DNA from 3 places in the Pseudomonas sp. A014 genome. Region 2 is predicted to be linked to each of the others. Evidence: predicted binding sites of a transcription regulator. Region 2 holds the regulator's gene; each other region holds the start of a gene.
What was found. The regulator sigma-54, encoded in region 2, starts transcription at its own class of promoters, with help from an activator protein. The targets are predictions, from matches to a motif close to ANTGGCATNNANNTTGCTNT.
Positions count from the first base shown of each region.

Region 1 (10,604 bases), 2.6 Mb from region 2:
CGCAGGCCTCAACGCCGGCCTTCTTCCGCTCGCAGCGTCAGCACTTCATAGCCCTGCTCGGTCACCGCGACGGTGTGCTCCCACTGCGCCGACAGCCCGCCATCGCGGGTGATCACCGTCCAGCCATCTTTCAGCGTGCGCGTGCCGCGGGCGTCCTGGTTGATCATCGGCTCGATGGTGAACACCATCCCGGGCTTGAGTTTCAGGCCCATGCCGCGCTGGCCGTAGTGCAGCACCTGCGGCGCTTCGTGCATCTGCCGGCCGATGCCGTGGCCGCAGTACTCGCGTACCACGCTGTAGCCCGCCGCCTCGGCGAACTGCTGGATGGCGTGGCCGATATCGCCCAGGGTGGCGCCGGGGCGCACCTGTTCGATGCCTTTCCACAGCGCCTCGTAGGTGGTGTCGACCAGGCGCCGGGCCTCCTCGCTGATTGCGCCGATGCGGTACATCTTCGACGAGTCGGCGATATAGCCGCCCTGTTCCAGGGTGATGTCGACGTTGATGATCGAGCCTTCCTGCAGCACCTCGTCAACCTTGGGCATGCCGTGGCAGACGACCTGGTCCACCGAGGTGTTCAGCGAATAGGGGAACCCGTACTGGCCCTTGCTCGCCGGGCGCGCCTTGAGCGTCTCGACGATGAAGGCTTCGGCGCGGTCATTGATCTGCATCGTGGTCACCCCGGTGCGGATGAAACCGTCAAGGTCGGCGAACACCTGTGCCAGCAACTGCCCGGCCCTGCGCATCAGTGCCAGTTGCTCGGGGTTCTTGAGTATCACCTCGCTCATTGCAGCAGCTCCTTGAGATTCGCTTGTTCCTGGCGCAGCAGTTGACGCAGCAGTTCCTGGTAGGTGGCCTGGGGGTGCAGTTCGGCGAGCATGCCGATGCGGATCCAGTGTTCGGCCTGGGCGTTGATCGAGCGCGACATCGCGGCGCTGGCGATGCGCAGGTCTTCGTGGAGGTCGTCGCAGATCTTGACGATGCCCATGGGGAATCTTCCTGGTATATGAAACGTATACGGATCATATAGTCGGTTGGGCGTCGTGTCATCTTCTGGTGCGCGGGGGTATCAAGACGGGGCGGATATCGCGTCGATGTTTTCGCGGGGCGACCCGCCCTCTGGGCTGCGCAGGCCTGCGGGTGCGGGTTGCCCGCGCCAAGGCCACCGCCATTGCGCAACTGGCCCGCAAATTGCTGATTCAGCAGCATCCGGACCCCTCAACGCCGAGGGGCCCTACATCTTCACGACAAAGGCGCCGTGTTACCCCGCTTGCCCTGCAGGCCGGGTAGCCGGCGCCTTTTGCGTTTTCAGGGAGACCGCCCATGAGCAGCAGCGAGGTGCGCAGCGTTTGCCCGTATTGCGGGGTCGGGTGCGGCATTGTCATGACCGTGGCCGAGGGCAAGGTGGTCAAGATCAGCGGTGACAAACAGCATCCGAGCAACTTCGGACGCCTGTGCACCAAAGGCCTCACCGCACACCTGCCACTGTCCGCTGCCGGACGCATGGAGCACGCCTTCGTGCGCCAGCAGCGCAGCCAGCAGCCGGTGCGCACCGGCATGGACGACGCCATTGCGCAATCGGCCGCGCGCCTGCGCGCGATCATCGACGAGCATGGGCCGGATGCCGTGGCGCTCTATGTGTCCGGGCAGATGTCGCTGGAGGCTCAATACCTGGCCAACAAGCTGGCCAAGGGCTTTATCCGCACCCGCCATATCGAATCCAACTCGCGGCTGTGCATGGCCAGTGCCGGCAGCGGCTACAAGCAGTCGCTGGGCGCCGACGGCCCGCCGGGCAGCTACCAGGATTTCGAGCGTGCCGAGGTGTTCTTCGTCATTGGCGCCAACATGGCCGACTGTCATCCGATCCTGTTCCTGCGCCTGCTCGACCGAGTGAAGGCCGGGGCTCGGCTGATCGTCGTCGACCCGCGTCGCAGTGCCACCGCCGACAAGGCCGACCTGTTCCTGCAAGTGCGCCCGGGCAGCGATCTGGCTCTGCTCAACGGCTTGCTCTACCTGTTGCACGAGAACGGCCATACAGACATCGACTTCATCGCCCGCCACACCGAGGGCTGGGACGAGATGCCTGCGTTTCTCGCCGACTACACCCCCGAACGGGTCGCGGCCCTGACCGGCCTTGCCGAGGCCGATATCCGTCAGGCGGCTGCCTGGATCGGTGGGGCGTCGGAGTGGATGAGCTGCTGGACCATGGGCCTCAACCAGAGCATCCATGGCACCTGGCACAGCAACGCGCTGTGCAACCTGCACCTGGCCACCGGCGCGATTTGCCGACCTGGCAGCGGACCGTTCTCGCTGACCGGCCAGCCCAACGCCATGGGCGGCCGTGAGATGGGCTACATGGGCCCGGGTCTGCCGGGCCAGCGTTCGGCGCAGGTGGCGGGCGACCGTGCGTTCGTCGAGCAGCAGTGGGGCCTGGCGCCGGGCGCGCTGCGCAGCGAAGGCGGTGAAGGCACGGTGGCGCTTTTCGAGCAGATGAAGGCCGGGCAAGTGAAGGCCTGCTGGATCATCTGCAGCAACCCGGTGGCCAGTGTCGCCAACCGCCAGCAGGTGATCGACGGCCTGCACGAGGCGCAGTTGGTGATCGCCCAGGACGCCTTCCTCGACACCGAGACCAACCGCCATGCCGACATCCTGCTGCCGGCCGCGTTGTGGGCCGAGGGCGAGGGCGTGATGATCAACAGCGAGCGCAACCTCACCCTGATGCCGCGTGCGGTCGCAGCGCCCGGCGAAAGCCTTGAGGATTGGCGCATCATCGCCCGCATCGCCTGTGCCATGGGCTATGCCGAGGCGTTCAGCTATGCCGATGCCGAAGCGGTGTACGACGAGATCCGCCGCTTCTGGAATCCCGCCACCGGCTATGACCTGCGTGGCATCGGCTACGCCGAGCTACGCGACAAGCCGCGCCAGTGGCCAAGTGCGCCCGGGCGCGCGGACGACCGCAGCCCGCTGCGCTATCTCAACGACGGCAGCAGCCAGGCGCTGCTGCACGATGCCCAGGGCGAGCGCCCCGCACTGGCCTTTCCCACGCCCAGTGGCAAGGCGCGGTTCTTCGCTCGGCCCTGGCTGGCGCCGACCGAGCTGCCGGATGCCGACTTTCCGCTGGTGCTCAACACCGGCCGCGTGCAGCACCAGTGGCACACCCTGACCAAGACCGGCAAGGTGCCGAGCCTGAACAAGCTCGAGCCCGGCCCCTTCGTCGAGATCAATCCCGAGGACGCCCGACGCCTGGGCATCGCCGACAAGGATCAGGTGGCGATCCGCTCGCGCCGCGGCCAGGCCGTGCTGCCGGCACGCATCAGCGAGCGGGTGCTGGTCGGCAACTGCTTTGCCCCTTTTCACTGGAACGACCTGTATGGCGAGCAACTGGCGATCAACGCCGTGACCTGTGACGCGGTCGATCCAACTTCCCTGCAACCGGCCTTCAAGCATTGCGCCGTGACCCTGGAGCGGGTTGCAGGCGAACGCATCGAGGCACTCGAGCTGCCCTGCGCGATTTCTACGGAGTCTGCCATCATGCCCACCGATACCCTGTCTCGCCTGCTGGGGCTGGACAGCCTGCCGGCCCCCGTCCTGGCGGACGAGGAGCGTCGTTACCTGCAGGGCTTTCTGCTCGGCCTTGGGCAGGCGCGCGCACCGGGGGTGCCCAGCCTGCCGCCCGGTGCGCCGCTTGCGCCTGCCAGTCGTTTGTTCGTCGATGGCTTGATCGCCGGCCTGTTCGCCCAGCCGGTGGTGGCGCCGGTCGCCATGGCCGAGGTTGCCAGGCATCGGGTGCTGTGGGCCTCGCAGACCGGCAATGGCGAGGCGCTGGCCGAGCGCTGTGCGGCGCATCTGCGCGAAGCGGGCCTGGCCGTCGAGCTGAGCTGCATGGATGCAGTCAGCCCCAGCCAGTTGCGTGGCGCCGCCAGCGTGCTGCTGATCACCAGTACCTTTGGTGACGGCGATGCGCCTGACTGCGCTTCGGCGTTCTGGCAGGCGTTGCAGGGCGAGGAGGGGGCACAGTGTGCGGCACTGCCCTTCGCCGTGCTGGCGTTGGGTGATTCCAGCTACGACCAGTTCTGCGGTTTTGGCCGCAAGCTCGACCAGCGTCTGGCTGAACTGGGCGGCCGACGTCTGCTCGATCGGGTCGATTGCGAACCGGATTTCGATCCATCGTTCGTCACATGGCTGCAGGCGTTGTTGCCGCTGCTGGGGCCGACGGCCGCTGCGCAGGTCACAGCCAAGCCGGCGCCAGTGTTCGGCAGGCAGCAGCCCTGCCTGGCTCCCATCATCGAGAACCGTGTGCTCAATGCGCCCGGAGCGACCAAGGAAACGCGCCAGGTGGTGTTCGACCTGCAAGGCACCGGGCTGGTCTACGAGGCAGGCGATGCGCTGGGTGTCTGGCCGCGCAACTGCCCGGCGCTGGTCCAGGAGCTGCTCGAGCTGATGGGGCTCGATGGCGAGAGGCGCGTGCAACTGCCCGACTTGCCGACGATGCCGTTGGCCGAGGCGATGGAGCGGCACCTGGAGATCGCCCGGGTCACTTCGCAACAGCTTGCAGCCTTCAGCCAGGCGCCGCAGGCCGGTGAACTGCGTCGGTTGCTGCTGCCCGAGCACAAGGCCGAACTCACGGACTGGCTGTGGGGGCGGCAGTTGGCCGATGTGCTCGCTGCCTTCGCGCCGCAACTGTCACTGGAGCACTGGTTGACTCTGCTCAAGCCCTTGCAGCCCCGCATGTACTCGATCAGCTCCAGCCCCAAGGCCCATCCACAGCAGGTGCACCTGACCGTTTCAACCGTGCGCTATGGCCAGCGAAAGGGCGTGAGTTCAAGCTTTCTCGCCGACCGCGCCGAAGCGCTGGAGGTGGCGATCTTCCCGCAGGTTGCGCGGCATTTCCGACTGCCGGACGACGATGCCACGCCGCTCATCATGGTTGGCCCTGGCACCGGTATCGCGCCGTTTCGTGCCTTTCTCGAAGAACGCGAAGCCCGCGGTGCGACCGGCGGCAACTGGCTGTTCTTCGGTGAGCAGCATGCTGCCTTCGATTTCTATTACCGCGAGCAGTTGCAGGCCTGGGAGGCCAGCGGTCATCTGCGCCTGAGCACGGCGTTCTCGCGTGACCAGGCCGAGAAGCTGTACGTGCAGCAGCGCATGCTCGAACAGGGTGCCGAGCTGTGGCAGTGGCTGGAGGCGGGGGCGTACTTCTACATCTGCGGCGATGCCCAGCGCATGGCCAAGGATGTCGATGCCGCGCTGCGCCAGGTCGTGGCCGAGCACGGGCGGATGAGCGCCGAGGCGGCGGCGGTTTATGTCGAGGGGTTGAGCAAGAGCAAGCGTTATCGACGCGATGTGTATTGAGTGCACCGGGATGGGGAGCGGTGCACCGGCTTGAGGCGGTGCAGCGTGCGGCGCTCTCGCGCGGCAGGCCCGCTCCTGCAGGTCGCGCAACGCTGCATCCCCTGTTGGCGTGGGCTTGTCCCGCGATAGTGCCAGCACCGATTGCACCTTGGCACGCTCCCTGCTTTTAACGATTTACAACACAGCCCCACTGATCAACGGCGATCAACAGGGGCCTCACACTGATGAGTACAGGCAAAGGCGCCTGGAGCTTCGGCTCCAGGCGCCTTTTTTTGTCTTTGCGTCGGGCAAGCCCCGCACACCGTGATCGAGGATCGGCTATGAAGGCAACAGCGAACGGCGGACAACGAGAGCGACTGGTCATCGTCGGCAACGGCATGGTCGGTCATCACTTGGTCGAGCAACTGATCGAGCGCGGCGCCCTGGCGCGCTTCGAGCTGCGCGTGTTCGGCGAGGAGCGCCAGCGCGCCTACGACCGTGTGCACCTGTCGGAATACTTCGCCGGCAGCAGCGCCGAGGCACTGGCCATGTGCGAGCCCGAATTCTACGGTCAGCACGGCGTGCACCTGCACTTGCACGAAGCGGTACTGGAGATCGACCGCACGCTGGGTGAAGTGGTCACTGCCCAGGGCCGCTACGGTTACGACCGACTGATCCTCGCCACCGGCTCCTACCCGTTCGTACCGCCGATCGAAGGCTCCACCGGTACCGCCTGCCTGGTCTACCGCACCCTCGACGATCTTGACGACATCCGCGCCTCGGCCGCCGGCGCCCGGCGTGGCGTGGTGGTCGGTGGCGGGTTGCTGGGCCTCGAGGCCGCCAATGCGCTCAAGTCGCTGGGGCTGGAGGCTCATGTCGTGGAGTTCGCGCCACGGCTGATGCCGGTGCAGCTCGATCATGAAGGGGGCGCGGCCTTGCGTGCGCAGATCGAAGCGTTGGGTGTCGGCGTGCATCTGTCTCGCGCCACCCAGTCGATCGACCCGGGCGAAGAGTATCGCCACCGCATGAAGTTCGATGGTGGCGAGTACCTGGAAACCGACCTGATCGTGTTCTCTGCCGGCATCCGTCCGCGTGACGCCCTGGGGCGTGCCTGCGAGCTGGAGATCGCGCCGCGCGGCGGTGTGGTCATCGACGGCAACTGCCGCTCCAGCGATCCACGGATCTTTGCCATCGGCGAGTGCGCGTCGTGGAACGGCAGCGTGTTCGGCCTGGTTGCTCCAGGCTACAGCATGGCCCGCAACCTTGCTGCGCTGCTGGTCGGCGAGGCCAGTGCCGAGTTCACCGGTGCCGACATGTCGACCAAGCTCAAGCTGCTGGGGGTCGATGTCGGCTCCATCGGTGACGCCCACGGCGCCACTCCAGGCGCGCGCAGCTACCGCTATATCGACGAGGCCAACGCCAGCTACCGCCGCCTGGTGGTCGACGCCAGCGGCAAGCGGGTGATCGGCGCGGTACTGGTCGGCGACAACAGCTACTACGACACCCTGCTGCAGTACGTGCAGAACGGCATCGCCCTGCCGCAGGATCCGGCGGCGCTGATCCTGCCGCAGAGTGGCGGCGCGCCCACGCTCGGTGCCGATGCCCTGCCCGACAGCGCGACCATCTGCTCGTGCCACAACGTCAGCAAGGGTGCGATCTGCGCGGCCATCGACAGTGGCTGCGCGGACCTGGCGGCGGTCAAGGGCTGCACCAAGGCGGCCAGCGGCTGTGGTGGTTGTGCGGCGCTGCTCAAGCAGGTGTTCGAGCATGAACTGACCGCGCGCGGCGTGACGGTCGACAAGAGCCTGTGCGAGCACTTCGCCTATACCCGCCAGGAGTTGTATGCATTGGTGCGTGTCGAGGGCATTCGAACCTTCAACGAATTGCTTGAGCGCCACGGCAAGGGGCATGTCGGTTGCGACATCTGCAAGCCGACCGTGGGCTCGATCCTCGCCTCGTGCTGGAACCAGCCGATCATGGATCCCTCGCTGGTACCGCTGCAGGACACCAACGACACCTTCATGGCCAACATGCAGAAGAACGGCACCTACTCGGTGGTGCCGCGCATCCCAGGTGGTGAAATCACCCCCGACAAGTTGATCGTGATCGGCCAGGTGGCAAAGAAATACGACCTCTACACCAAGATCACCGGCGGCCAGCGCATCGACCTGTTCGGCGCGCAGTTGCACGAATTGCCGCTGATCTGGGGCGAGCTGATCGAGGCGGGCTTCGAGACCGGCCATGCCTACGGCAAGTCGACCCGCACGGTGAAGTCGTGCGTGGGCAGCACCTGGTGCCGCTACGGCGTGCAGGACAGCGTCGCCATGGCCCTGCGCATCGAAGACCGCTACAAGGGCCTGCGTTCGCCGCACAAGCTCAAGTTCGCGGTGTCCGGCTGCACCCGTGAATGCGCCGAGGCGCAGAGCAAGGATATCGGTGTGATCGCCACCGACAAGGGTTGGAACCTGTACGTTTGTGGAAACGGTGGCATGCGCCCGCGCCATGCCGAACTGTTCGCCACCGATCTGGACGACGACACCCTGATCCGCCTGATCGACCGCGTGCTGATGTTCTACATCCGCACCGCCGACAAACTGCAGCGCACCTCGGTGTGGCGCGAAGGCCTGGACGGCGGGCTGGACTATCTCAAGGCGGTGATCCTTGACGATAGCCTCGGCCTTGCCGACGAGCTGGAAGCGCAGATGCAGCATGTGGTCGACCGCTACGAATGCGAATGGGCCAACGCCCTGAAAGACCCGGAGAAGCTCAAGCGCTTCCGCACCTTCGTCAACGACCAGCGGCCTGACCCGGATGTGCATTTCGTGCGTGAGCGCGAACAGCGTCGACCGGCTACGCCGCTGGAGTTGATCCCTACTGTCGAGGAGCTCGTTTGATGAACCTGTCCAATGCTGTCGTTGCACCACAGGATACCTGGCAGTCGGTGTGCCGGGTCGATGATCTGATTGCCGATTCGGGGGTGGTGGTCTGGCTCGACGGCGAGCAGGTCGCGCTGTTCTACCTGCCCGGGCAGGAGCAGACACTGTATGCCGTGGACAACCGCGACCCGCGTTCCGGGGCCAATGTTATCGGGCGGGGATTGATTGGCAGCCTGCAAGGCGAGCTGGTGGTGGCGGCGCCGTTGTACAAGCAGCATTTCAGCTTGCGTGATGGGCGTTGCCTGGAGGATGCGGGGCAGCGGTTGCGGGTGTGGCCGGTGAGGATGGAACGGGGGCAGGTCGAGATTCGCTGTTTCTAGCAGGTATGGCTCCTGCCCGGCCTGTGCAGTACCTGTGGGAGCGGGCTTGCCCGCGAACACCGGCGAAGCCGGTGCCATCTACCGCGGTGTTTGCTTCGCGGGTAAACCCGCTCCCACAGGTACCGCGTAGACTTCGGGTCTGGCTCACTTTTGCAGGTCCTTGGATAAACGTGGCTCCACGGCTTTCAACTACCGCTGCGCGCACATTTGGCTTGAGGGGCACTCGCGGGAGCGTTGGTTTCAACGGCTGTCCTGAATCATAAGTCCTGCCACCTCACTCTTAGCGAATTGATATTGATGGTGAGTGTTCGCCTAAGTGATCCGGACATGATTTCGCATGAGATCTCGTCCTCGTCAATCGAAAGGCAATGCAGCCCGCTGGCGTAATTGAACGCCAGAAGCCTATCGTCAAGATACAGCGATGTCGAAACAGTACCGTCCAGTGAGTAGACCAACTCCAATCGGAGGAGCCCTGTGCCGAGCTTGCAACTCCATTGTGCATACTCTGGATCGAAATCTGCGACGAGCCCGAGCACCTCGAGCAATGTGGTTTCGAAAGAACTAATCATGGTTTTTGGGCGGGCTGAAAAAATTTATCACATCGTTCAGTGTGTTTTTTACGTATCCAGGAGGTAGGAAAATTTCTCGCACCACGTCATCGTCATGAGCTCTCCAAATGACCCGGTCCGTTGTTTCAAGCATGAGCAGAATCACCACATCGCCATCAAGGCATGGCGTCAGGTTCAGTGACAGGAACAGAGCACCAATTTTGCGAGAATCAATCCAGTTTTGAGCGTGCTCGTACCCTTGCTCGATCTGGGAAAGCACGGCCGATTTGTCCAGATTTCTTAGGGAGTCAGCGTAATCGAGATCATAATCTGCGAGTTTGACGTTGACCATGTTCAAGAAGGTGTCGATCTGCGTGATTTCTTCGTTGGCCCCGATGAGATGGTTGTCTAAAAAAAGGTTCACGGCCATCCAACCTGACTTGAAGCTTGGTGCGCAGGTCGAGCAACAGACTGAAAACAACTCTTTTTTCCCCGCATTATAGTAGCTCATGCTACCGGCCTTTTTTCGCATCGATGAGTGGACAGAACAGAGTGCGAACCATCGCCACGATTCAAATTCCTTTTGATGGCAGAGCCGACCTGACGATGTGCATTTCGATGGCGTGCTCATCGTCGCTCAGCGATATGATGAAATCCGGATCAGTAAGGCCAATTGAGCGTCGTAGCTTTTGTCGAGTCTGAATAAACTTCCTAGGAATGCACCAAAATCGTACCCGTAAAAATTTAGGCCTATTCTGTTTTCGAAGAATATCCAGAATTCAAATTCTTTGTATATGTTCGAGGCATCAGTTATGGCCGATATGACTTCATTTGCTTTCGTTGGGTGAGGCAGTAAGCGTCCATCTGCCTTCTCAGCGACAGCGTGCATGTAATTAAACGTTTCTCTATGCCAAGAGAAATCGTCTGGTCGCAGGTGTTTGAGTTTACAGGACTGAATCCCAAGAAGGTGTGAAGCATATTTTTGTGCTCTGAGAGTTAGTAGTTTGTTGCTAAGTGTCTTATCCATTTTTATGTGTGGGTGTTCTTGGGTGTTTGCGGATTGTTGTTGTCTTTGTTTAGTGGGTCAAACTTTTGCGTTTTTATTCTTTTTAGCATGTCGTATTTCTTAGGGTGCTCGCGCTCAAAGGTGTTCACGGCGCATTCGTCAAGTTTTTCTTCTTCGTATGCCCAAGAGATTAAATATTCCTGCAGGTGCCTGCTCAGGTTCAAATGTGCGGGCGTGAGGTTTGAAAGTGATAAGCTATTGGGCTCGGCCTGTCTTATCAGGTGGCGTGCACTGAGTTTGGCAATCATCTCAGTATCGGTGTCTGAGATTTTTGCTAGAGCACTCATGTCTTTATACTGCGCGAAATCAGAGATTCGTGAGAGTGCTACAAGTTCATTCGAAATCCATTGACTGATCAGCGTGGCGCGCAATGGTTTTTGTGCTATCGATTTCAATAATGTAATTA
Region 1 is NZ_CP199001.1:4,450,155-4,460,758, reverse strand. Features, by position in the region: gene map (type I methionyl aminopeptidase) at 9-785, opposite strand; gene ACTYOL_RS20670 (ParD-like family protein) at 782-985, opposite strand; gene ACTYOL_RS20665 (molybdopterin-dependent oxidoreductase) at 1,321-5,349, shown strand; gene nirB (nitrite reductase large subunit NirB) at 5,670-8,222, shown strand; gene nirD (nitrite reductase small subunit NirD) at 8,222-8,584, shown strand; gene ACTYOL_RS20650 (Imm42 family immunity protein) at 9,146-9,643, opposite strand; gene ACTYOL_RS20645 (hypothetical protein) at 10,162-10,604, opposite strand, start outside.
Region 1: nirB (nitrite reductase large subunit NirB) is a predicted target of sigma-54. The motif match lies at 5,497-5,516, and genes of this name have one in related genera.

Region 2 (10,604 bases):
GCCGTCGATCAACCGGTCGCGCCAGCGCTCAAGGCCGTGGAAACGTTCGTTGTACTGGCGCGTGGAGCTGTCTATCTGCTCGAGCAGCGCATGGATGGCCTCCAGGTCCTGTACGCGCATCAGCTTGCCGACGAACGACATGTGGCGTTTGCGGGCACCGTGGGCGGTGTGTTTGGACGCTTCCTCCAGTGCTTTGCGCAACTCGTCGGTGAGTGGCAGGCGCGCGAGGATATCGGGCTTGAGCGTGGTGAGGCGCTCGCCGAGTTCGACCAGCGCATGCAGCTCGCGCTTGATCTGGGTCTTGCTTTTTTCGCCGTCGAAGGCGTCGTCGTATGAATCAACCATGGTGGCAGTCCGCAGGAAATCGCCGCCATGATAACCAGTCGGGGGCCGCTTTGTCCGGCCCGGTCGAAGAATGGCCCTCGCCGAACGCAGAATTTGAGTGGAGAAAACCATGAGTGCAGTCCAGAGCATAGGTCCGAAGGACCTGCCAGCGTTGCAGGAGCAGGTCGAGGCGATCGTTGCCGAAGCACGCCGCCAGGGCGCCAGTGCCTGCGAGGTGGCGGTTTCGCTGGAGCAGGGCCTGTCCACCAGCGTGCGCCAGCGCGAGGTCGAAACGGTCGAGTTCAACCGCGACCAGGGCTTTGGCATCACCCTCTACGTGGGCCAGCGCAAGGGCTCGGCCAGTACTTCGGCAAGCGGTCCGGAGGCCATTCGCGAAACAGTGGCTGCTGCATTGGCAATTGCCAAGCACACCTCAGAGGATGAGTGCTCGGGCTTGGCCGACGCGGCACTGATGGCGCGTGAAATGCCCGACCTCGACCTCTACCACGACTGGGACATCGAGCCCGAGCGTGCCATCGAGATGGCCCTGGAGTGCGAGGCGGCCGCCTTCGATGCCGACAAGCGTATTCTCAATGCCGACGGCACCACCCTCAACACGCACCAGGGCGTGCGGGTGTATGGCAACAGTCACGGCTTCATCGGTGGCTACGCCTCGACGCGCCACAGCCTGAGCTGTGTGATGATCGCCGAAGGCGAAGGGCAGATGCAGCGCGACTACTGGTACGACGTCAATCGCCAGGGCCAATTGCTGGCCGACCCGCGCAGTATTGGCCAGCGCGCTGCCCAGCGTGCCGCCAGCCGTCTGGGCGCACGTCCAGTGCCGACCTGCGAGGTGCCGGTGCTGTTCGCTGCGGAACTGGCTGGCGGGTTGTTCGGTAGCTTCCTGTCGGCGATCTCTGGCGGCAACCTTTACCGCAAGTCGTCGTTCCTTGAAGGCACCCTGGGCCAGCGTCTGTTCCCGACCTGGCTGACCCTCGACGAGCGTCCGCACATTCCACGTGCGCTGGGCAGTGCCGCGTTCGACGGCGATGGCCTGGCCACCTATGCCAAACCGTTCATCGACAAGGGCGAACTGGTCTCCTACATCCTGGGTACCTATGCCGGTCGCAAGCTCAAACTGCCCAGCACCGCCAACGCAGGCGGGGTGCATAACCTGTTCGTCACCCATGGCGTCGAAGACCAGGCTGCACTGATCCGTCGCATGGGGCGCGGCTTGCTGGTGACTGAACTGATGGGGCATGGCCTTAACATGGTAACGGGCGACTACTCCCGGGGCGCTGCGGGTTTCTGGGTGGAAAACGGTGAAATCCAGTTCCCGGTCCAGGAAGTGACCATCGCCGGCAATATGAAAGACATGTTCCAGCAGATTGTGGCGATTGGCAGCGATATTGAAACGCGCAGCAATATTCACAGCGGTTCGGTGCTGATCGAACGGATGACCGTCGCCGGTAGCTGACGGCGCACCGCTGACCCACGCTTGACGACAGACCCGGCCATCGCGCCGGGTTTTTTGTTTGTGGCTCCGCCCTTGAAGTGATTCTAATTATCAATTAATAATGAATATCATTATCCAGCAACCCCGGCGATGATGTTCATGAAAACCGTCCTCCACGAATTGCCCTACCTGGAAAACTGGCGCTGGTTGAGTCGGCGCATCCGCTGTGCCCTCGAGCCGGACGAACCGCGGCTGATCGAACACTATCTGGCCGAGGGGCGCTATCTGGTCTGTTGCACCGAGACCTCGCCCTGGACCGTGGCGTTGACCTCCTTCCGTCTGCTGCTGGATACCGCCTGCGACCGCATGTTGCCCTGGCATTGGCGCTGCCAGTGCCTTGATCAGGCCTGGCGCCCGCTGCTTGACCTGCGCAACCTCGACCGTTGCGAGCAGAACGAGCGCTGGCAGCCCTATGCGATGCAACTGGCCAGTTGCGTGTTGCTGCCTTCGATTTCCCCCGATGAACTGATGCAAGGATCCGATGATGAGTAATACCCGTATCGAGCGTGACAGCATGGGCGAACTGCAGGTGCCTGCCCAGGCGCTGTATGGTGCCCAGACCCAGCGCGCGGTCGACAACTTCCCGGTCAGCGGCCAGCGCATGCCGCTGCAGTTCATTCGGGCACTGCTGTTGGCCAAGGCCGCAGCAGCCAAGGCCAACATCGCGCTGGAGCAACTGAGCGCGGAGCAGGGCGGTGCCATCGTCAAGGCGGTCGAGCAACTGCTGGCCGAGGACTTCATCCAGCATTTCCCGGTGGACGTGTTCCAGACCGGCTCCGGCACCAGCTCCAACATGAACGCCAACGAGGTGATCGCTACCCTGGCCAGCCGGGTGCTAGGTGACAAGATCAACGCCAACGACCATGTCAATTGCGGTCAGAGCAGCAACGACATCATTCCGACCACCATTCATGTCAGCGCGGCGCTGGCCTTGCACGAGCAACTGCTGCCGGCGCTGGGGCATCTGGTTCAGGTGATCGAGGCCAAGGCTGTCGAGGTTCACCGTTACGTCAAGACCGGCCGCACCCACCTGATGGATGCCATGCCGGTGCGCATGAGCCAGGTCTTGGGGGGCTGGGCGGCACAGATCAAGGGTGCTCAAGCGCATCTGGAAGCCACCTTGCCCGCCCTGCAGGCGTTGGCCCAAGGCGGCACAGCGGTCGGCACCGGGATCAATGCCCACCCGCAATTCGCCGTGGGCTTTGCCCGTGAACTGAGCGACCTGACCCGTATCCCGTTCACCCCTGGGGAAAACCTGTTCGCCCTGATCGGCTCCCAGGACACGGCCGTGGCGTTGTCCGGCCAGCTCAAGACCACCGCTGTCGCGCTGATGAAGATCGCCAACGACCTGCGCTGGATGAACTCAGGCCCCCTGGCCGGACTTGGCGAAATCGAGCTCGAGGGGCTGCAACCGGGCTCCTCGATCATGCCGGGCAAGGTCAACCCGGTGATCCCCGAGGCCACTGCGATGGTTGCCGCGCAGGTTATCGGCAACGACGCGACCATCGCCGTCGCCGGCCAGTCGGGTAATTTCGAACTCAATGTCATGCTGCCGGTGATCGCCCGCAACCTGCTGGAGAGCATCGAGCTGATGGCCAACGCCAGTCGCCTGCTGGCAGACAAGGCGATCGCCAGCTTCAAGGTCAATGAGCCGAAGCTCAAGGAGGCGCTGTCGCGCAATCCGATCCTGGTCACGGCACTGAACCCGATCATCGGCTACCTCAAGGCCGCCGAGATTGCCAAGACCGCCTACAAGCAAGGTCGCCCGATCGTGGAGGTGGCGCTGGAGCATACCGACTTGTCGCGTGATCAGCTCGAGGCCCTGCTGGATCCGGAAAAACTCACCGCTGGCGGTATCTGATCCACGGTCCTCGCCCAGGAGACACGTCATGCAGCATTGGAAACGCACTACGGAAACCGCTAATCGCCTGTTCGACCAAGGCGAACTGGTAGACGCCCGGGAGCACTACCTGCAAGCCCTGGCCCTGGCGCAGGTGCTGTTCGAGCGCTGGCATGACGTTGACGAGGCGGTAGCGGCCTTTGTCATCGCCCACCACAACCTGGCTGACCTGCACCTGCGCCTGAATCAGCCCCACGAAAGCGCCGATTACCTGTGTGCGGCCCATCAGCGGCTGCTCCAGGCCAGTCAGGAGTCGCGCCTGCCCCAGGCCCTGCGTGATGCCGCGTTGCGCCACAGCGGGCGTACCTACACCGAGCTGTTGAGCTTTATCGCCGAATACGGCCAGTACCCACGCACCGAGCGGTTGCTCAATCGCCATGCACCTGAAGCGAGCGAACTGGCTGCCCGGCCGGATGCCACCCACCGTTCACCTGCATACGGAATTCACTGACATGCCCCACACCTTGCCTGCACTGCCTTACGCCTACGATGCGCTGGAGCCGCACATCGATACCCAGACCATGGAGATTCACCACAGCAAGCACCACCAGACCTATGTGAACAACCTCAACGCCGCCATCGAAGGGACCGAGTGGGCCGAATGGCCGATCGACAAGCTGGTCGGCGCGGTCAAGCAGTTGCCCGAAAAGCTGCAAGGAGCGGTGATCAACCAGGGCGGCGGCCACGCCAACCATGCGTTGTTCTGGACCGTGATGTCACCCAAGGGCGGTGGTCAACCCCAGGGGCAGGTCGCCCAGGCCATCGATACGCAGCTCGGCGGCTTCGAGGCGTTCAAGGAGGCGTTCACCAAGGCCGCGCTGACCCGTTTCGGCAGTGGTTGGGCCTGGCTCAGCGTGACCCCGGCCAAGACGCTGGTGGTGGAGAGCAGCGGCAACCAGGACAGCCCGCTGATGCACGGCAACACACCGATCCTGGGGTTGGACGTGTGGGAGCACGCTTACTACCTGAAGTACCAGAACCGTCGTCCGGAATACATCGGTGCCTTCTACAACGTCGTCGATTGGACGGAAGTTGAGCGTCGCTACCTTGAAGCCCTGAAGTGAGTCGATCTGTCATGCGCTCCGAGGTGATGTCTGTCAGCAGTGTGCGCCTGTTCCGACTGGCGCTTGGGACTTTGCTGTTGCTTGTTGGCACCGCGCTGTTGGTGGCGCGGGGCATCGCCTGGTTGGACCTGGAGCCGCGCATGTTACGTGCGCTTGAAGGCGGTGCATTGTGCGCACTGGGCACGGCGCTGGGCGCGGTCCCGGTGCTGGTGATCCGCAACATGCCGGTGGCGGTGGCTGACACCTTGCTTGGCTTCGGTGCCGGGGTGATGTTGGCAGCCACCGCGTTCTCTCTGATCATCCCGGGCCTTGATGCGGCTCAGTCCATTGGCTTCAGCCCTTGGGGCGCCGGTGGCCTGGTCAGTGCCGGGTTGTTGTTCGGGGCGCTGTGCCTGTTCCTGGTCGACTTGAGAATCTCCGGGGTTTCGCCGGAGTCCATGGTCGGGCAAGGCAATCAGCCGGTGATCGCTGCGCGGATCTGGCTGTTCGTAGCCGCGATCATCGCGCACAACATCCCGGAAGGCATGGCCATTGGTGTTTCCGCTGGCGGCGGCATGCCAGACGCCGACAGCCTCGCCATGGGCATTGCCCTGCAGGACGTGCCGGAGGGGCTGGTGATCGCGTTGGTGTTGGCAGGGGCTGGGATGTCGCGGTTCAAGGCCTTCCTCATCGGTGCTGCATCCGGGCTGGTGGAGCCGGTAGCGGCGGTGATCTGTGCCTGGCTGGTGAATGTTGCCGAGCTGCTGCTACCGCTTGGGCTTGCGTGTGCGGCAGGAGCGATGTTGCTGGTGGTGACCCAGGAAATCATTCCCGAGTCACGCAGCAATGGCAATCATCGCCTGGCAAGCCTGGGGTTATGCATCGGCTTCTGCCTGATGATGGTGATGGACACTGCGATGTCCTGAGGCTGTCAGGCAAGGGACGGGGCGGGAGCTTACTCGCCTTCGTCAAAATAATTGTTGATCAGCGCCACCAGTGCATCCAGTGCGTCGTTGTCCTGCTCGCCTTCGGTATGCAGGTGCACTTGGGTGCCTTTGCCCGCGGCCAGCATCATCACTGCCATGATGCTCTTGCCGTCCACCAGCTTGTCGGGGGCTCGCCCGACCCGAACCTGGCAGGGGAACTTCCCGGCCACGCCGACGAACTTGGCTGCCGCCCGGGCGTGCAGGCCCAGCTTGTTGATGATGGTGATTTCGCGGGCGGGCATCGTGGGGTGGATCCTGTGGGTTAGAGGTCGCGGTGACGGACCTGGACGTTTTTCAGGGTTTGCTGCAGCAGTTGTCCGAGGCGCTCGGTGATATAGACAGAGCGGTGGTGTCCGCCGGTGCAGCCGATGGCGATGGTGACGTAGGCGCGGTTGCTGGCGGCAAAGCGCGGTAGCCACTTCAACAGGTAGCTGGAGATGTCCTGGAACATTTCCTCGACGTCCGGTTGTGCTGCCAGGTACTCGATCACTGGCGCTTCAAGGCCAGAGTGCTCGCGCAACTCGGGTTTCCAGTAAGGGTTTGGCAGGCAGCGCACGTCGAACACCAGATCGGCGTCCACCGGCATGCCGCGTTTGAAACCGAAGGATTCGACGAGAAAAGCGGTGCCGGGTTCAGGCTGGTTGAGCAGGCGCAGCTTGATCGAGTCACGCAGCTGGTAAAGATTAAGGCTGGTGGTATCGATCTTGAGGTCGGCGAGGTCGGCGATGGGGCCGAGCAGTTCGCTTTCTACGCGGATCGCTTCGGCGAGCGAACGGTCCGCGTTGGTCAGCGGGTGGCGACGGCGGGTTTCGGAGAACCGCTTGAGCAGCGTGTCCTCGTCGGCGTCCAGGTACAGCACGTCACACTGGATGTGACGTGCGCGAGCGTCCTCGAGCAATTCGGGGAAGCGCGACAGATGGCTCGGCAGGTTGCGCGCATCGATGGACACGGCGACCTTGGGTTGCATCAGTTCGGTATTGATCAGCGCGTTTTCCGCCAACTGCGGCAGCAACCCGGCGGGCAGGTTGTCGATGCAGTAGTAGCCGTTGTCTTCCAGCACATCGAGCGCGGTGCTCTTGCCGGAGCCGGACCGGCCGCTGACGATGATCAGGCGCATGTTCAGTGCTCGTTCTGTGCGTCCAGGACTACCTGGTAGAGGGCTTCGCTGCTGTCGGCGGCACGCAGGCGATCACGGACTTCCTTGCGATCGAGCATGCTGGCGATCTGGCGCAGCAGTTCGAGGTGGGCATCGGTGGCCGCTTCCGGGACCAGCAGCACGAACAGCAGGTCCACGGGGGCGCCGTCGATGGCGTCGTAGTCGATGGGAGCGTCCAGATGCAGCAGGGCGCTGACGGGGGCAGTACAACCTTCCAGGCGGCAATGAGGAATGGCGATGCCATTACCGAAACCGGTGGAGCCCAGTTTTTCGCGAGCGATGAGCTTTTCGAAGACGTCTTGCATCGCAAGCTCAGGTACTTGCTCGGCAATCAGGTTGGCGACCTTTTCCAGGGCGCGCTTCTTGCTGCCGCCCGGCACGTTCACGAGGGAACGGCCGGGGGTCAGGATGGTTTCAAGTCGGATCATGGATGAGGGGGATCAGCGGGCAGCTGCACCTTGCAGCAGGCTTTGCTGTTTTTCCTTGTGTTTTTTCAGTTGGCGGTCGAGCTTGTCAGCCAGTGCGTCGATCGCGGCATACATGTCTTGGTGTTCAGCGTTGGCGACCACTTCGCCGCCGGGAATCTGGAGTGTCGCTTCAACCTTCTGCTGCAGCTTTTCGACTTTCATGATCACCGTTGCATTGGTGATCTTGTCGAAATGTCCTTCCACGCGGGCGAGCTTCTCGAGCACGTATTCGCGCAGTGGTTGGGTGACTTCTACATGCTGGCCACTGATGTTGACTTGCATACAGCTTCTCCTTTGTTGCCCGTGCATAAAGAGGCAGGTATTGCACCTGCCACTGAAACGCTGTGGCACATCCCGGCGCTACATCAATCGCTTGCGCTCGCTCGACGGGGCAATCCCCAGCGATTCGCGGTACTTGGCGACGGTGCGGCGGGCTACCTGGATGCCTTGTGCCTCCAGTAAACCAGCGATCTTGCTGTCACTCAATGGCTTTTTCTGATTTTCCGCGGCCACCAGTTTCTTGATGATCGCGCGGATCGCCGTAGACGAGCATTCGCCGCCTTCGGCGGTGCTCACATGGCTCGAGAAAAAGTATTTCAATTCGTAGATGCCACGGGGGGTGTGCATGTACTTCTGTGTGGTGACCCGCGAAATGGTCGATTCGTGCATGCCTACCGCTTCGGCGATGTCGTGCAGCACCAGCGGTTTCATGGCTTCGTCGCCATGATCGAGGAAGCCGCGCTGATGTTCGACGATTTGCGTGGCCACTTTCATCAGCGTCTCGTTGCGGCTTTGCAGGCTCTTGATGAACCAGCGCGCTTCCTGCAGCTGGTTGCGCATGAAGGTGTTGTCGGCGCTGGTGTCGGCGCGGCGGACGAAGCCTGCATACTGCGGATTGACTCGCAGGCGAGGCACGGCCTCCTGGTTCAATTCGACCAGCCAGCGGTCGCTGTCCTTGCGTACGATGACGTCCGGGATCACGTACTCCGGCTCGCTGGATTCGATCTGCGAACCTGGGCGCGGATTGAGGCTTTGCACCAGCTCGATGACCTGGCGCAGCTCGTCTTCCTTGAGCTTCATGCGACGCATCAGCTGGCTGTAGTCGCGGCTGCCGAGCAGGTCGATGTAGTCGGTAACCAGGCGCTGGGCCTCGGCCATCCACGGCACGCTCGCCGGCAGCTGGCGCAGTTGCAGCAGCAGGCATTCGCCCAGGTTGCGGGCGCCGACGCCGGCCGGCTCGAATTGCTGAATGCGGTGCAGCACCGCTTCGACTTCATCCAGCTCGATGTCCAGCTCGGGATCGAATCCGGCGCAGATTTCCTCGAGGCTGTCTTCCAGGTAGCCCTGGTCGTTGATGCTGTCGATGAGGGTGACCGCGATCAGGCGGTCGGTGTCGGACATCGGTGCCAGGTTGAGCTGCCACAGCAGGTGGCTCTGCAGGCTTTCGCCGGCAGAGGTGCGGGTGGTGAAGTCCCACTCGTCTTCATCGTTGCTGGGCAGGCTGCTGGCGCTGGTCTGGTAGATGTCTTCCCAGGCCGTGTCGACCGGCAATTCGTTGGGGATGCGCTCGTTCCACTCGCCTTCTTCGAGGTTTTCCGTGCTGACGGTAGTTTCCTGGAAGCTGTTGTCCTGGGCTTCGGCGGCAGGTTTGCTTTCGCCGTTTTCCGCCATTGGATCGCTGTTGTCGAAGTCGTCGCCGTCTTCCTGACGTTCGAGCATCGGATTGGACTCCAGCGCTTCCTGGATTTCCTGCTGGAGGTCCAGGGTGGAGAGCTGGAGCAGACGGATGGCCTGTTGCAACTGCGGGGTCATCGTCAGTTGCTGGCCCATTTTTAGGACGAGCGATGGTTTCATGGCTGGGGCTTAATACCTTGTTCGCCGGCGCGCATGCGCCATCCACTACAGGGCGCCGGAGCGCCAAATCTTAAGCAAGTTATATGCCTGAAATTGTAGCGTTTGCCTAGAGCACTGTAACACTTAAGCCCGTTTCACCAGGCATTTCCAATGCTCCAGGCAGCTCCCGGGCGTCAGAGTCGGAACTCGTGGCCCAGGTAGACTTCCTTGACCAACTGGTTGGCCAGGATGGTCTCGGCGTCGCCTTCGGCGATCAGTTGACCATCGTTGACGATATAGGCGGTCTCGCAGATGTCGAGGGTTTCGCGCACGTTGTGGTCGGTGATCAGTACGCCGATGCCCTTGGCCTTCAGATGGTGGATGATCTGTTTGATATCACCCACGGAAATCGGGTCGACGCCGGCGAAGGGTTCGTCCAGCAGGATGAATTTCGGCGCAGTCGCCAGGGCGCGGGCAATTTCGACGCGACGGCGTTCGCCACCGGACAGGCTCATGCCGAGGTTGTCGCGGATGTGGCTGATATGGAACTCCTGCAGCAGGCTTTCCAGCTCCTTGCGCCGTCCCTCGCGGTCCAGGTCCTTGCGTGTCTCGAGGATGGCCATGATGTTGTCGGCGACCGACAGCTTGCGGAAGATCGAGGCTTCCTGCGGCAGATAGCCGATGCCTGCCTGGGCCCGGCCATGCATGGGCTGATGGCTGACATCGTTGCTGTCGATGAGCACGCGGCCCTGGTCGGCCTGGACCAGCCCTACGATCATGTAGAAGCAGGTGGTCTTGCCGGCGCCGTTGGGGCCGAGCAGGCCGACGATCTGGCCGCTGTCGATCGACAGGCTGACGTCGCGGACGACCTGGCGGCCCTTGTAGCTCTTGGCCAGGTGCTGGGCTTTGAGGGTTGCCATTTACTCGGCCTTTTTCTTCGGTTGGATCACCATGTCGATACGCTGACGAGGTGCGGTCACGTTACCACCACGGCCAGCGGTCGCCACCTGGGTCTTGGTGTTGTAGACGATCTTCTCGCCTTCGGTGGTGTTGCCTTCGTTCTCGACCTTGGCGCGGTCGGTGAGGATGACGATATCCTTCTGCGCCTGGTACTGGATGGTGACGGCCCAGCCCTTCATCTTGTCGGGTTTTGCAGCGCTCTGCTGTTGCTCGAAGTAGGCCAGGTTGCCCACCGAGGTCACGACGTCGATGTCGCCCGAGGCGGCGCGAGTCATGGTCACGGTGTTGCCTTTGATCATCATCGAGCCCTGGGTGATGATCACATCGCCGGTGTAGGTGGCAACGCCCTGTTTGTCGTCCAGATGCGCGTTGTCCGCCTGGATGCGGATTGGCTGGTCACGGTCGTTCGGCAGGGCCAA
Region 2 is NZ_CP199001.1:1,080,916-1,091,519, forward strand. Features, by position in the region: gene yjgA (ribosome biogenesis factor YjgA) at 1-345, opposite strand, end outside; gene pmbA (metalloprotease PmbA) at 455-1,801, shown strand; gene ACTYOL_RS05195 (FagA protein) at 1,931-2,332, shown strand; gene ACTYOL_RS05200 (class II fumarate hydratase) at 2,325-3,701, shown strand; gene ACTYOL_RS05205 (hypothetical protein) at 3,730-4,191, shown strand; gene ACTYOL_RS05210 (superoxide dismutase) at 4,193-4,804, shown strand; gene ACTYOL_RS05215 (ZIP family metal transporter) at 4,816-5,709, shown strand; gene ACTYOL_RS05220 (HPr family phosphocarrier protein) at 5,739-6,011, opposite strand; gene rapZ (RNase adapter RapZ) at 6,032-6,886, opposite strand; gene ptsN (PTS IIA-like nitrogen regulatory protein PtsN) at 6,889-7,353, opposite strand; gene hpf (ribosome hibernation-promoting factor, HPF/YfiA family) at 7,366-7,674, opposite strand; gene ACTYOL_RS05240 (RNA polymerase factor sigma-54) at 7,753-9,246, opposite strand; gene lptB (LPS export ABC transporter ATP-binding protein) at 9,420-10,145, opposite strand; gene lptA (lipopolysaccharide transport periplasmic protein LptA) at 10,146-10,604, opposite strand, start outside.

Region 3 (10,604 bases), 2.9 Mb from region 2:
GGCGTGGTCGATGCCGAGGTGCAGGACAAGGCCGTGTTGCTGCGGGTACTGACCGTCGACGATTCGTCGGTGGCGCGCAAGCAGGTCAGCCGTTGCCTGCAGACCGTGGGCGTGGAGGTGGTGGCGCTCAACGACGGCCGCCAGGCGCTGGACTACCTGCGCAAGCTGGTGGATGAGGGCAAGCGGCCGGAAGAAGAGTTCCTGATGATGATCTCCGACATTGAAATGCCGGAAATGGACGGCTATACCCTCACCGCCGAGATTCGTAACGATCCGCGCATGCAAAAATTGCACATCGTCCTGCATACTTCGCTATCGGGCGTGTTCAACCAGGCGATGGTCAAGAAGGTTGGCGCTGACGACTTTCTGGCCAAGTTCAAGCCGGACGACCTGGCCCAGCGCGTAGTCGATCGGATCAAGGCAACGCATTGAAACGGCTGGGGCAAGCCCCGGCGCAAGTGATTGAAAAGAGGCGGCAGCATTGTCTACGGGTAATTTGGATTTCGAACAGTTCCGGGTATTCCTGGAGAAAGCCTGTGGCATCCTGCTGGGCGAAAATAAGCAGTATCTGGTGTCCAGCCGTCTCAACAAGCTGATGGAGCAACAGGGCATCAAGAGCTTGGGTGAGCTGGTGCAGCGCATCCAGACCCAGCCCCGCAGTGGCCTGCGCGAGCAGGTGGTCGATGCCATGACCACCAACGAGACCCTGTGGTTTCGCGACACCTATCCGTTCGAAGTACTGAAGAACAAGGTGATTCCCGAGTTCATCCGCAGCAACCCCGGTCAGCGCCTGCGCATGTGGTCGGCGGCCTGCTCGTCGGGGCAGGAGCCGTATTCGATCTCGATGGCCATCGATGAGTTCGAGCGCAGCAACCTGGGCCAGTTGAAGATGGGGGCGCAGATCGTCGCTACTGATCTTTCCGGCGCCATGCTCAATAACTGCAAGACCGGTGAGTACGATAGCCTGGCGATTGCCCGTGGCTTGTCGCAGGAGCGCCTGCAGCGCTACTTCGACCCGAAAGGGCCGGGGCGCTGGGCGGTGAAGCCGGCGATTCGCAGTCGGGTGGAGTTTCGCTCTTTCAACCTGCTCGACAGCTATGCGGCGCTGGGCAAGTTCGACATCGTGTTCTGCCGCAATGTGTTGATCTACTTCTCCGCGCAGGTGAAGAAAGACATCCTCATGCGTATCCATGCGACGCTCAAGCCAGGGGGGTATCTGTTCCTGGGGGCTTCGGAGGCGCTCAATGGCTTGCCGGATCATTACCAGATGGTTCAGTGCAGTCCGGGGATCATCTATCAGGCCAAGTGAATGAAAAGGCCGGTATCGAGAGATACCGGCCTTTTCGTTTTCGGGACTGCGAACACAAGACCTTGCCTGTGCCTTTGTCTTCAGGCGGCAAGGTCAGGATCGTTGGAGGTTGCGATCAGAAGTCGTACCGTATCTTCGCCGAGAACACATCGGCATTGAAGCCCGACTTGCCCACGTAGTCGTAATTGAGCCCAAGGGTTACCGCACCCAGCTTGTAGTCGGCTCCAATGCCCGCCTCGTAGCTGTTGCGCACGGCACTCGCGCCGCGGGTCACGAATGGCGTGTTGCCAAGCAGGAAGGTCGAGGTGCTGTTGGTCTGGTCGGCGGCAAAGTCGTGGTAGCCCATCAGCTTGAACTGCGGCTCCAGGGTCCCGACGCCAATGGCATAGCTGCCCGCCACCCGCACACCTGCGCCGAGTTCGAGCGCTTCGTAGCGTTCATCTTCGACCTTGAGCGCGGCGGACGAGCCTTTCTCGCGATAGCCATCGATGTCGACACGGCTGTAGCGCGCGGCCACACGCGGCTCGACCAGCAGTTGCGGGTTGATGTGCCAGGTGTAGCCACCGACCAGGTTCACGGCCAGCTGGTCGCTGTCGTAATCGGCCTTGGCTCGGGTATCAGCGATCTCGCGCTTGCCTTCGTTGTCGCCCAGGCCGTAGGTCAGGCTGGCGTCGACGAAGTAGTTGCCCAGGGTGTAGGCGCTGTACAGGGTGAAGGCATGGCTCTCTACCGAAGTCTTGTTGCCACTGCTGCCGTTGACGTCGGTGTCCAGGAAGCTGTACGCCAGGCCCAGGGTGAGCTGGTCGTTGAGCTTGCCATCGGCACCGACGGCAATGCCGCGACTGTAGGCGTTGTAACCGGCCACGCCGTCACGGTTGTTCTGGGTGGCGTCGCTGTACAGCGATTGAATCCACACGCCGGCCTGGCTGAAGCCTTCGCCCGAAGAGGCGCCACGCAGGCTGCTGGCACGGCTGCTGATGGCGTTGCCGATCATGCGCTGGCTTCCGGTGGCCGCATGGCGGGCGCCGCCGTTGACTTCCGGGGTCAGCTGGCGGGCCAGTCTCGCGACCTGGGCCTGGTCTGCGGTGGCGGCGTAGGCCAGCAGCGGGTCACCTTTGGGCAGTTGAGCCAGGAGGCCATTGTTGATGGCGTTACCGATCGCGCCCTGGGCATTGCCGTTGCCGCCGCCTTCCTTGACGATTTCGGTGATCTCGTCGACCGGCTTGGTCGTGACTTGTGCGTAGATCTTGTTGTCTTCCACCGCGCTGCTCTGCACGCGCAGCAGTGCCGAGGTGCTGGTGACCTGGATGCCGTTGGGGTCAAGGTCGTGGCCTGCGGTGTCCACCAGCTGTACCTGGCCGGCCTCGACCAGCAGGTAGCGCGATCCGGACGGCTGGAAGTCCTCTTCGTCGGCGTGCAGGGCGATGCGCGAGCCTTGTTCGAACTTGCTGGTGCCGCTGACCTTGAGTACCGCCACGCTCGGGTCGGTTTCGCTGGACAGCTCCAGGCCCAGCGCCGAGTTGCCGGCGATCGACAGGTTGCCGTCGATCACGGTGCGGGCCGCGGTCAGTGACAAGGTTGCACGGGTGTCGTCGCTCAGGTTGCCGACTTCGATCCAGCCACCAGGCTTGAGGCGGATGTCCGGGGTGCTGTGGGGCAGGTAGTGGGCCTGGAACTCGCTGTCACCTTCGATCTCGATGTTGCTCAGCCCGTCCAGCATGCCGGTGATCTGGCTGCCCTCGCGCAGGATGAGTTCGACCGGCCGATTGCTGTGGCTGGCGTCGATGGCCACCTGGGCCATGATGATGCCGCTGTTGAAGATGTTCAGGTCGCCGTGGTCGCGATACCAGGGTTGCTGGCCGGGGGCGTCATATGCGACATCGCCGATGCGAATGCCGGTGCCGCTCAGGGCGTAGATCGAGCCACGGTTGTCGATGTGTCGCCCGAGGCTGGTGGTCAGGGTTGCACCGTCGAGCGCGATGGCCTGGCTATTGGTGTCGCTGGCGACGATATTGCCGTGGTTTTCGATGCTGTCCAGGCGGGTTGGCATGCCGGTGGCGCCGCCGCGCGAAGTGGCGTTGACGCTGATGGCATTGGGGCCGCTGCTTTCGATGGCGCCGCGGTTGATGATCTTGCCCTGCACGGTGGCACCGGCGAGGTTGAGAGTGATCGCGTTGTAGCCATAGGCGCGGATCTTGGCATTCTGGGCATTGACCACGTCGCCCTTGATCAGCGTCGATTGACCGGTGGCGCTGGCCAGGTTGATGCCGTAGGCCTCTCGTCGGTTGATGATGCCGATGCCGGTGCCGGCCTGGAGCGTGCCCTGGTTGATCAGGTTGCCATCGAGCGTGGTATTGCTGATTTTCAGCGCATTGCCATCGAGGCTGGTGCTCCTGACGAAGGCCTGGTTCACCAGGTCGCCGGTCACCTGGCTGTTGCGCAGGGTGAGGGCATCGCTGCGATTGACCATGTCCACGGAGGTGCGGTCGTTGTCGTTGATCGGGCTGTTGAAGGTCAAGCCGCCCTGTACGGTGGCGTCGTCGAGCACGACCGCACTGCGGGAAATATTGGTGAAGCTGCCGCCGAACTCGAGCCCGTTCGCGTAGCTCTGGTGGCTTGAGGTGAAGCCGGCATCGGTAAGCTGGACGGTCTGGCCGTGGGCAGGCAGGGCGCAGGCGGCAATTGCCAGGGCCAGCAGGGTCTTGCGATAGGTCAGCGGGGACACGGTTTCTTCCTTGGAAGGCAATGGGGACAGTGCGCATCCATGCTGTGCCTGAAACCGTAACTAGTGGCCTCATGCCACATTTCTGCGCGGTCGCGAATGCTACTCGTAGTGATGGCAAAATAACACTGGTCTGTTGACGTCAATTTTTTGGATTGCCGCTTTTGCCGCTCTGCAATTGCCGCTCACCCGCCACCAAGCGGAAGCACTTTGCCGCTTTTCTGGCATTGCCGCTGCTCACTGATACAGCCGATGCCCGGTATTACTGGGGTTGCGCCTGTTGGCACAGGCCTTGCTATAGCTTGGCCAACGCAACGCTGGTCAACCTTCGAAGGTTCCCCGACATGAGCATCAGCTTCGACAAGGCCCTCGGCATCCATGAAAAGGCACTGGGCTTCCGCGCCCAGCGCGCCGAGGTGCTGGCCAACAACATCGCCAACGCCGACACGCCCAACTACAAGTCGCGTGACATGGACTTCTCCTCGGTGCTTGCCGCCGAGGCAGACAAACAAAGCAACGGGCGTATCTCGCTGACCCGCACCAACGGCCATCACATCGAGGCCGAAGGCCTGGCCATGGCCGACGACAGCCTCAAGTACCGCACGCCGATGCAGCCGTCGATCGATCAGAACACCGTCGATGCCCAGATCGAACAGTCGAACTATGCGCAGAACGCCATCGACTTCCAGGCCAGCTTCACCTTGCTCAACAGTAAATTCAAAGGGCTGGTATCGGCCCTGCGTGGAGAGTGACCATGTCCCTTGCCAGTGTCTTCAACATCGCCGGTAGCGGCATGAGCGCGCAGAACACGCGCCTTAACACCGTCGCCTCGAACATCGCCAACGCCGAGACCGTCTCCTCGAGCATCGATCAGACCTACCGCGCGCGCCACCCGGTGTTCGCCACCACCTTCGAGCAGGCCCAGAACGGTGCCGGCCAGTCGCTGTTCGACGACCAGGGCCAGGCCGGCCAGGGGGTGCAGGTCAAGGGGATCATCGAGGACCAGAGCAATCTGGAAGCCCGCTACGAGCCCAATCACCCGGCGGCGAACAAGGACGGCTACGTCTACTACCCGAACGTCAACGTGGTCGAGGAAATGGCTGACATGATCTCCGCCAGCCGTGCGTTCCAGACCAACGCCGAACTGATGAACACCGCCAAGACCATGATGCAGAAGGTGCTGACCCTGGGTCAGTGATTGAGGAGCGCAACGCATGGCAGTCAATATCAATGATGTGCTCGCCAATTCTGGTGTTAGCAACGGCACCAAGAAGCCAACCAGCGAGCCGACCGACAAGAACGCGCTCGGCAAGGATGCCTTCCTGCAGTTGCTGGTCACCCAGATGCAGCACCAGAACCCGCTCGACCCGCAGGACAACGGTGAGTTCGTTGCCCAGCTGGCGCAGTTCAGCAGCCTGGAGGGTATCCAGACCCTCAACGAGTCGGTCAATGCCATTACCGGTTCGCTGGGTTCGTCTCAGGCACTGCAGGCGTCGTCGCTGGTCGGTCGCTCGGTGATCGTGCAGAACGACAAGGCGTTGGTCGATCCGACCAAGAGCTTCAATGGTCAGGTCGTGGTGCCGCAGAACATCGAGAGCGGCAAGGTCACGATCAAGGACAAGGATGGCAACGTCGTCAAGACCATCCAGTTGGGCGAACAGAAGAAGGGCACTGCCGACTTCATCTGGGATGGCACCAACGACAAGGGCGAGAAGGTTGCGGCGGGCAATTACACCTTTACCGCGACGACCACCGTCGATGGCAAGGCTCAGGAGATGTACACGCTGCTGCCAGCCACCGTCACCAGTGTCACCGTGGGCGGCACTGGCGGCGAGATGATGCTCAACCTGGCGGGTATCGGCAAGGTCGGCATCTCCAAAGTACAAACCATCGGAATCTAAGGCCGGCCTGTTCGGCAGAAGGAGCAAAGCATGTCTTTCAATATCGGCCTTAGCGGTCTCTACGCAGCCAACAAGCAACTCGACGTTACCGGCAACAACATCGCCAACGTCAATACCACAGGTTTCAAGTCGTCGCGTGCCGAGTTCGCCGACGTCTACGCCGGTGCCAACCGCCTGGGCGTGGGCCAGAACCAGGTCGGTAACGGTGTGCGCCTGGCGGCGGTGTCGCAGCAGTTCACCCAGGGTGACGTGAACAACACCGGCAACGTGCTGGACATGGGCATCCAGGGCCAGGGCTACTTCGTCCTCTCCGACAACGGCTCGCTGACCTACACCCGTGCCGGTGCCTTCCGCACCGACAAGGACAACAACGTGGTCACCTCCGATGGCCTGAACCTGCAAGGTTATGCCGCCGACAGCACCGGCAAGATCCAGAAGGGCATCCTCACCAACCTGAAGATCGATACCTCGGCGCTGGCCCCCAAGGCCACCACCCTGATCGACCAGGGCATCAACCTGAACTCCTCCGCCGACACCATCCCGCTGGAAGTGTCCAACGGCGCGACCCCGCCGGTGATGGTGCCGAACAAGCCGTTCGACCCGGCCGACCAGTCGACCTACACCAAGTCCTTCCCGACCAAGGTGTACGACAGCCAGGGTAACGAGCACACCATGGAGCAGTTCTACCGCAAGACCGGCACCAACGAGTGGACCATGTACACCCTGGTCGATGGTCGCAACCCGCTGAACCCGGGCAGCACCACGCCGCTGACCGGCACCATGACCTTCAACTCCGACGGCAGCATCAAGGCCATGACCACCGACAACACCACGGTGCCGGCGGCCAACTGGAGCGTGACCAACAACACCTTCAGCCTCAAGGGCTGGATCCCGGCCGCGAAGGATGCCGCAGGCAACTGGGCGGCCAACGGTTCGGATGGCAATGCCGACGGCATGCGCCTGGCCATGAACAGCACCACCTCGTACAACACCGAGACCGCGCGCATGTCGCAGAACCAGGACGGCTATGCCACTGGCATCCTGTCGAGCCTGTCGATCGACTCCACCGGGGTGATGTTCGCAAGCTTCAGCAACCAGCAGTCTCGCGCCATCGGCCAGGTTGCGATTGCCAGCTTCGCCAACGACCAGGGCCTGCAGCAGATTGGCGGTACTCGTTGGAAGGAAACCTTCTCCTCGGGTATTCCGGGCATCGATGCGCCGAAGACCGGCACCCTCGGTTCGGTCGAGTCCAACTCGCTGGAAGCGTCCAACGTCAACCTGACCCAGGAGCTGGTCGAGCTGATCAAGGCGCAGAGCAACTACCAGGCCAACGCCAAGACCATCTCCACCGAGAGCACCATCATGCAGACCATCATCCAGATGACCTGATGGTCGCTGGCTGAGCGTGTCTGGATGAACCCCTTTCCCGTGAAGGGGTTCGTCGTTTTTGCAGGAGGGATCATGAAAAAGTTGGCTGTCGCGCTGCTTGCGGCGCTGTGTCTGCTCCAGGCCCAGGCCGGTACCGCGCCGTGGTGGCGTTGGGAAAGTCAGGTGGATGGGCGACTGGTGTGTTCGCAGTGGTCGCCGGGGGAGGGCTGGAAGCGATTTGCCGGGCCTTACAACAATGGCGGGTGTCGCGACTAGCAACACTGCTATTGCTGAACTTTGGCACCCCCTTGCCGCCAGCGGCAAAGCAGCGCCGGATAACCGACGTTGCACCCTCGATGAAATTCGCTAAAGGCCCGTATTCACGGGCTTTTTCTTGCCTTGGAGAAAGTTGGTTCGGAACTTGCTTTACAGCCTGCACAGCAACGGTGAGCGGCAATCGATCGCCAGTGCAGCGGAGGATGACTGTGGACAAGATGCTTTACGTGGCCATGACCGGCGCCGCCCAGAATGCGGTGGCACAGAAGGCCCACGCCAACAACCTGGCGAACGTTTCCACCACTGGTTTTCAGCGTGACCTGGAGCAGGCGCGCTCGATGCCGGTGTTCGGCGACAGCTTTCCGGCGCGTGCCTTCGCCATGAGCGAGCGGCCTGCCACCGACTTTACCGCAGGCCCGATGATCGAGACTGGTCGCGAGCTGGACGTGGCGGTCAGTGGCAATGGCTTCATCGCCGTGCAGGCCCCGGATGGCAGCGAAGCCTACGTACGCACCGGCAGCCTGAACATCGACGCCCTCGGCGTGTTGCGCGCCGGCAATGGCATGCCGGTGATCGGCAATGGTGGCCCGATCGCCATTCCGCCCGAGCAGAAGGTCGAGGTCGGTGACGATGGCACCATCAGCATCCGCGCCATGGGCGAAGACCCGCGCGTCATGGCCGAGGTCGATCGGATCAAGCTGGTCAACCCCGACATCAAGAGCATCAGCAAAGGCCTCGACGGCCTGATCCACACCAACAGCGGCCAGCCGGCCGATGCGGACGTCAATGTCCGCGTGGTGTCGGGCTTCCTCGAAGGCAGCAACGTCAATGCCGTCGAAGAGATGACCTCGGTGCTGGCCCTGTCTCGCCAGTTCGAGCTGCACGTCAAGATGATGAAAACAGCCGAGCAGGGCGACGAAGCCATGGCTCGGGTTTTGCAAATCAGCTAATCACTTTTGAACGAGTGCCGTAAAACAGGCGCACGAGGAGAACACTAAATGCTTCCGGCTCTCTGGGTCGCTAAAACCGGCCTGTCCGCACAGGACACCAACCTGACGGTCATCTCCAACAACCTGGCCAACGTCTCGACCACTGGTTTCAAGCGTGACCGTGCCGAGTTCCAGGACCTGTTGTACCAGACCAAGCGCCAGCCTGGTGCCCAGTCGACCCAGGATAGCGAGCTGCCTTCGGGCCTGCAGGTCGGTACCGGTGTGCGCATCGTCGGCACCCAGAAGAACTTCCAGACCGGCAGCCTGCAGACCACCGAAAACCCGCTGGATCTCGCGGTCAATGGTCGTGGTTTCTTCCAGGTCCTGCAGCCCGACGGCACTGTCTCCTACACCCGTGACGGCACCTTCCACCTGAACTCCGATGGCCAGGTCGTGACTGCCAACGGTTTCGCCCTGGAGCCTGCCATCGTCGTGCCACCGGAGGCGCAGACCTTCACCGTCGGCCAGGACGGCACCGTGTCGATCACCACCACCGGCAACCCGGCCGCGCAGATCATCGGCAACATCCAGACCGCGGACTTCATCAACCCGGCCGGCCTGCAGGCGATTGGCAACAACCTGTTCTTCGAGACCGCTGCCAGCGGTGCGCCGCAGGTCGGTACCCCGGGCCTGAACGGTTTCGGCACCACCCTGCAGCAGACCCTGGAAAACTCCAACGTCAGCACCGTCGAAGAGCTGGTGAACATGATCACCACCCAGCGCGCCTACGAGATGAACTCCAAGGTCATCTCCACCGCCGACCAGATGTTGTCGTTCGTCACCCAGCAACTGTAAGTCCTGGCTCTAGCTACCCGGCCGCTGTTGCAGCGCCTGTTACACCGTGAGGTAAGCGTCATGAATCGTCTGTTGTCCGTCGTCGCCCTGGGAGGGGCTGTGTTGCTGGCCGGTTGCGTTGCGCCGACGGCAAAGCCCAACGACCCGTACTACGCGCCTGTACTGCCGCGTACACCTTTGCCGTCGGCGGCCAACAACGGTTCGATCTACCAGGCCGGGTTCGAGCAGAACATGTATGGCGATCGCAAGGCGTTTCGTGTCGGTGACATCATCACCATCACCCTCAACGAGCGTACCTCGGCGAGCAAGAACGCCGGTTCCCAGATCCAGAAGGACAGCAACGCCAATATCGGCCTGACCTCGCTGTTCGGCACCACCCCCAACACCAACAACCCGTTCGGCGGCGGCGACCTGTCGCTCAACGCGGGGTACAAGGGCGAGCGTGCCACCAAGGGTGCCAGCCAGGCCAGCCAGGGCAACACCTTGACCGGCTCGATCACCGTGACGGTGGCCGATGTACTGCCCAACGGCATCATCGCCGTGCGCGGCGAGAAGTGGATGACCCTCAACACCGGCGAAGAGCTGGTGCGTATCGCTGGTCTGATCCGCGCCGATGATATCGCCACCGACAACACCGTGCCGTCCACGCGAGTGGCCGACGCGCGCATTACCTATTCGGGCACCGGCTCCTTCGCCGATGCCAGCCAGCCCGGGTGGCTGGACCGCTTCTTCATGAGCCCGCTTTGGCCCTTCTGAGTACGGATGACCATGTTCAACGCCAGGCAGTTGATTGCCGCGACCTTGCTCCTGTCCTTCGCGTTCGGTGCCCACGCCGAGCGCCTGAAGGATATCGCCAGCATTTCCGGCGTGCGCGCCAACCAGTTGATCGGCTACGGCCTGGTGGTCGGGCTCAACGGCACCGGTGACCAGACCACCCAGACCCCGTTCACCCTGCAGACCTTCAACAACATGCTGTCGCAGTTCGGCATCAAGGTACCGCCAGGTTCGGGCAACGTGCAGTTGAAGAACGTCGCTGCAGTGTCGGTGCACGCCGACCTGCCGGCCTTCGCCAAGCCCGGCCAGGTGATCGACATCACCGTGTCCTCGATCGGCAACTCCAAGAGCCTGCGTGGCGGCAGCCTGCTGATGACCCCGCTCAAGGGGATCGATGGCAACGTCTACGCCATTGCCCAGGGCAACCTGGTGGTCGGTGGTTTCGATGCCGAAGGTCGCGATGGCTCGAA
Region 3 is NZ_CP199001.1:4,237,721-4,248,324, reverse strand. Features, by position in the region: gene ACTYOL_RS19690 (chemotaxis protein CheV) at 1-432, shown strand, start outside; gene cheR (protein-glutamate O-methyltransferase CheR) at 482-1,309, shown strand; gene ACTYOL_RS19680 (autotransporter outer membrane beta-barrel domain-containing protein) at 1,425-4,034, opposite strand; gene flgB (flagellar basal body rod protein FlgB) at 4,376-4,783, shown strand; gene flgC (flagellar basal body rod protein FlgC) at 4,786-5,229, shown strand; gene flgD (flagellar hook assembly protein FlgD) at 5,246-5,932, shown strand; gene flgE (flagellar hook protein FlgE) at 5,963-7,321, shown strand; gene ACTYOL_RS19655 (hypothetical protein) at 7,394-7,576, shown strand; gene ACTYOL_RS19650 (flagellar basal body rod protein FlgF) at 7,786-8,526, shown strand; gene flgG (flagellar basal-body rod protein FlgG) at 8,575-9,360, shown strand; gene flgH (flagellar basal body L-ring protein FlgH) at 9,421-10,116, shown strand; gene ACTYOL_RS19635 (flagellar basal body P-ring protein FlgI) at 10,129-10,604, shown strand, end outside.
Region 3: ACTYOL_RS19650 (flagellar basal body rod protein FlgF) is a predicted target of sigma-54. The motif match lies at 7,709-7,728, and genes of this name have one in related genera.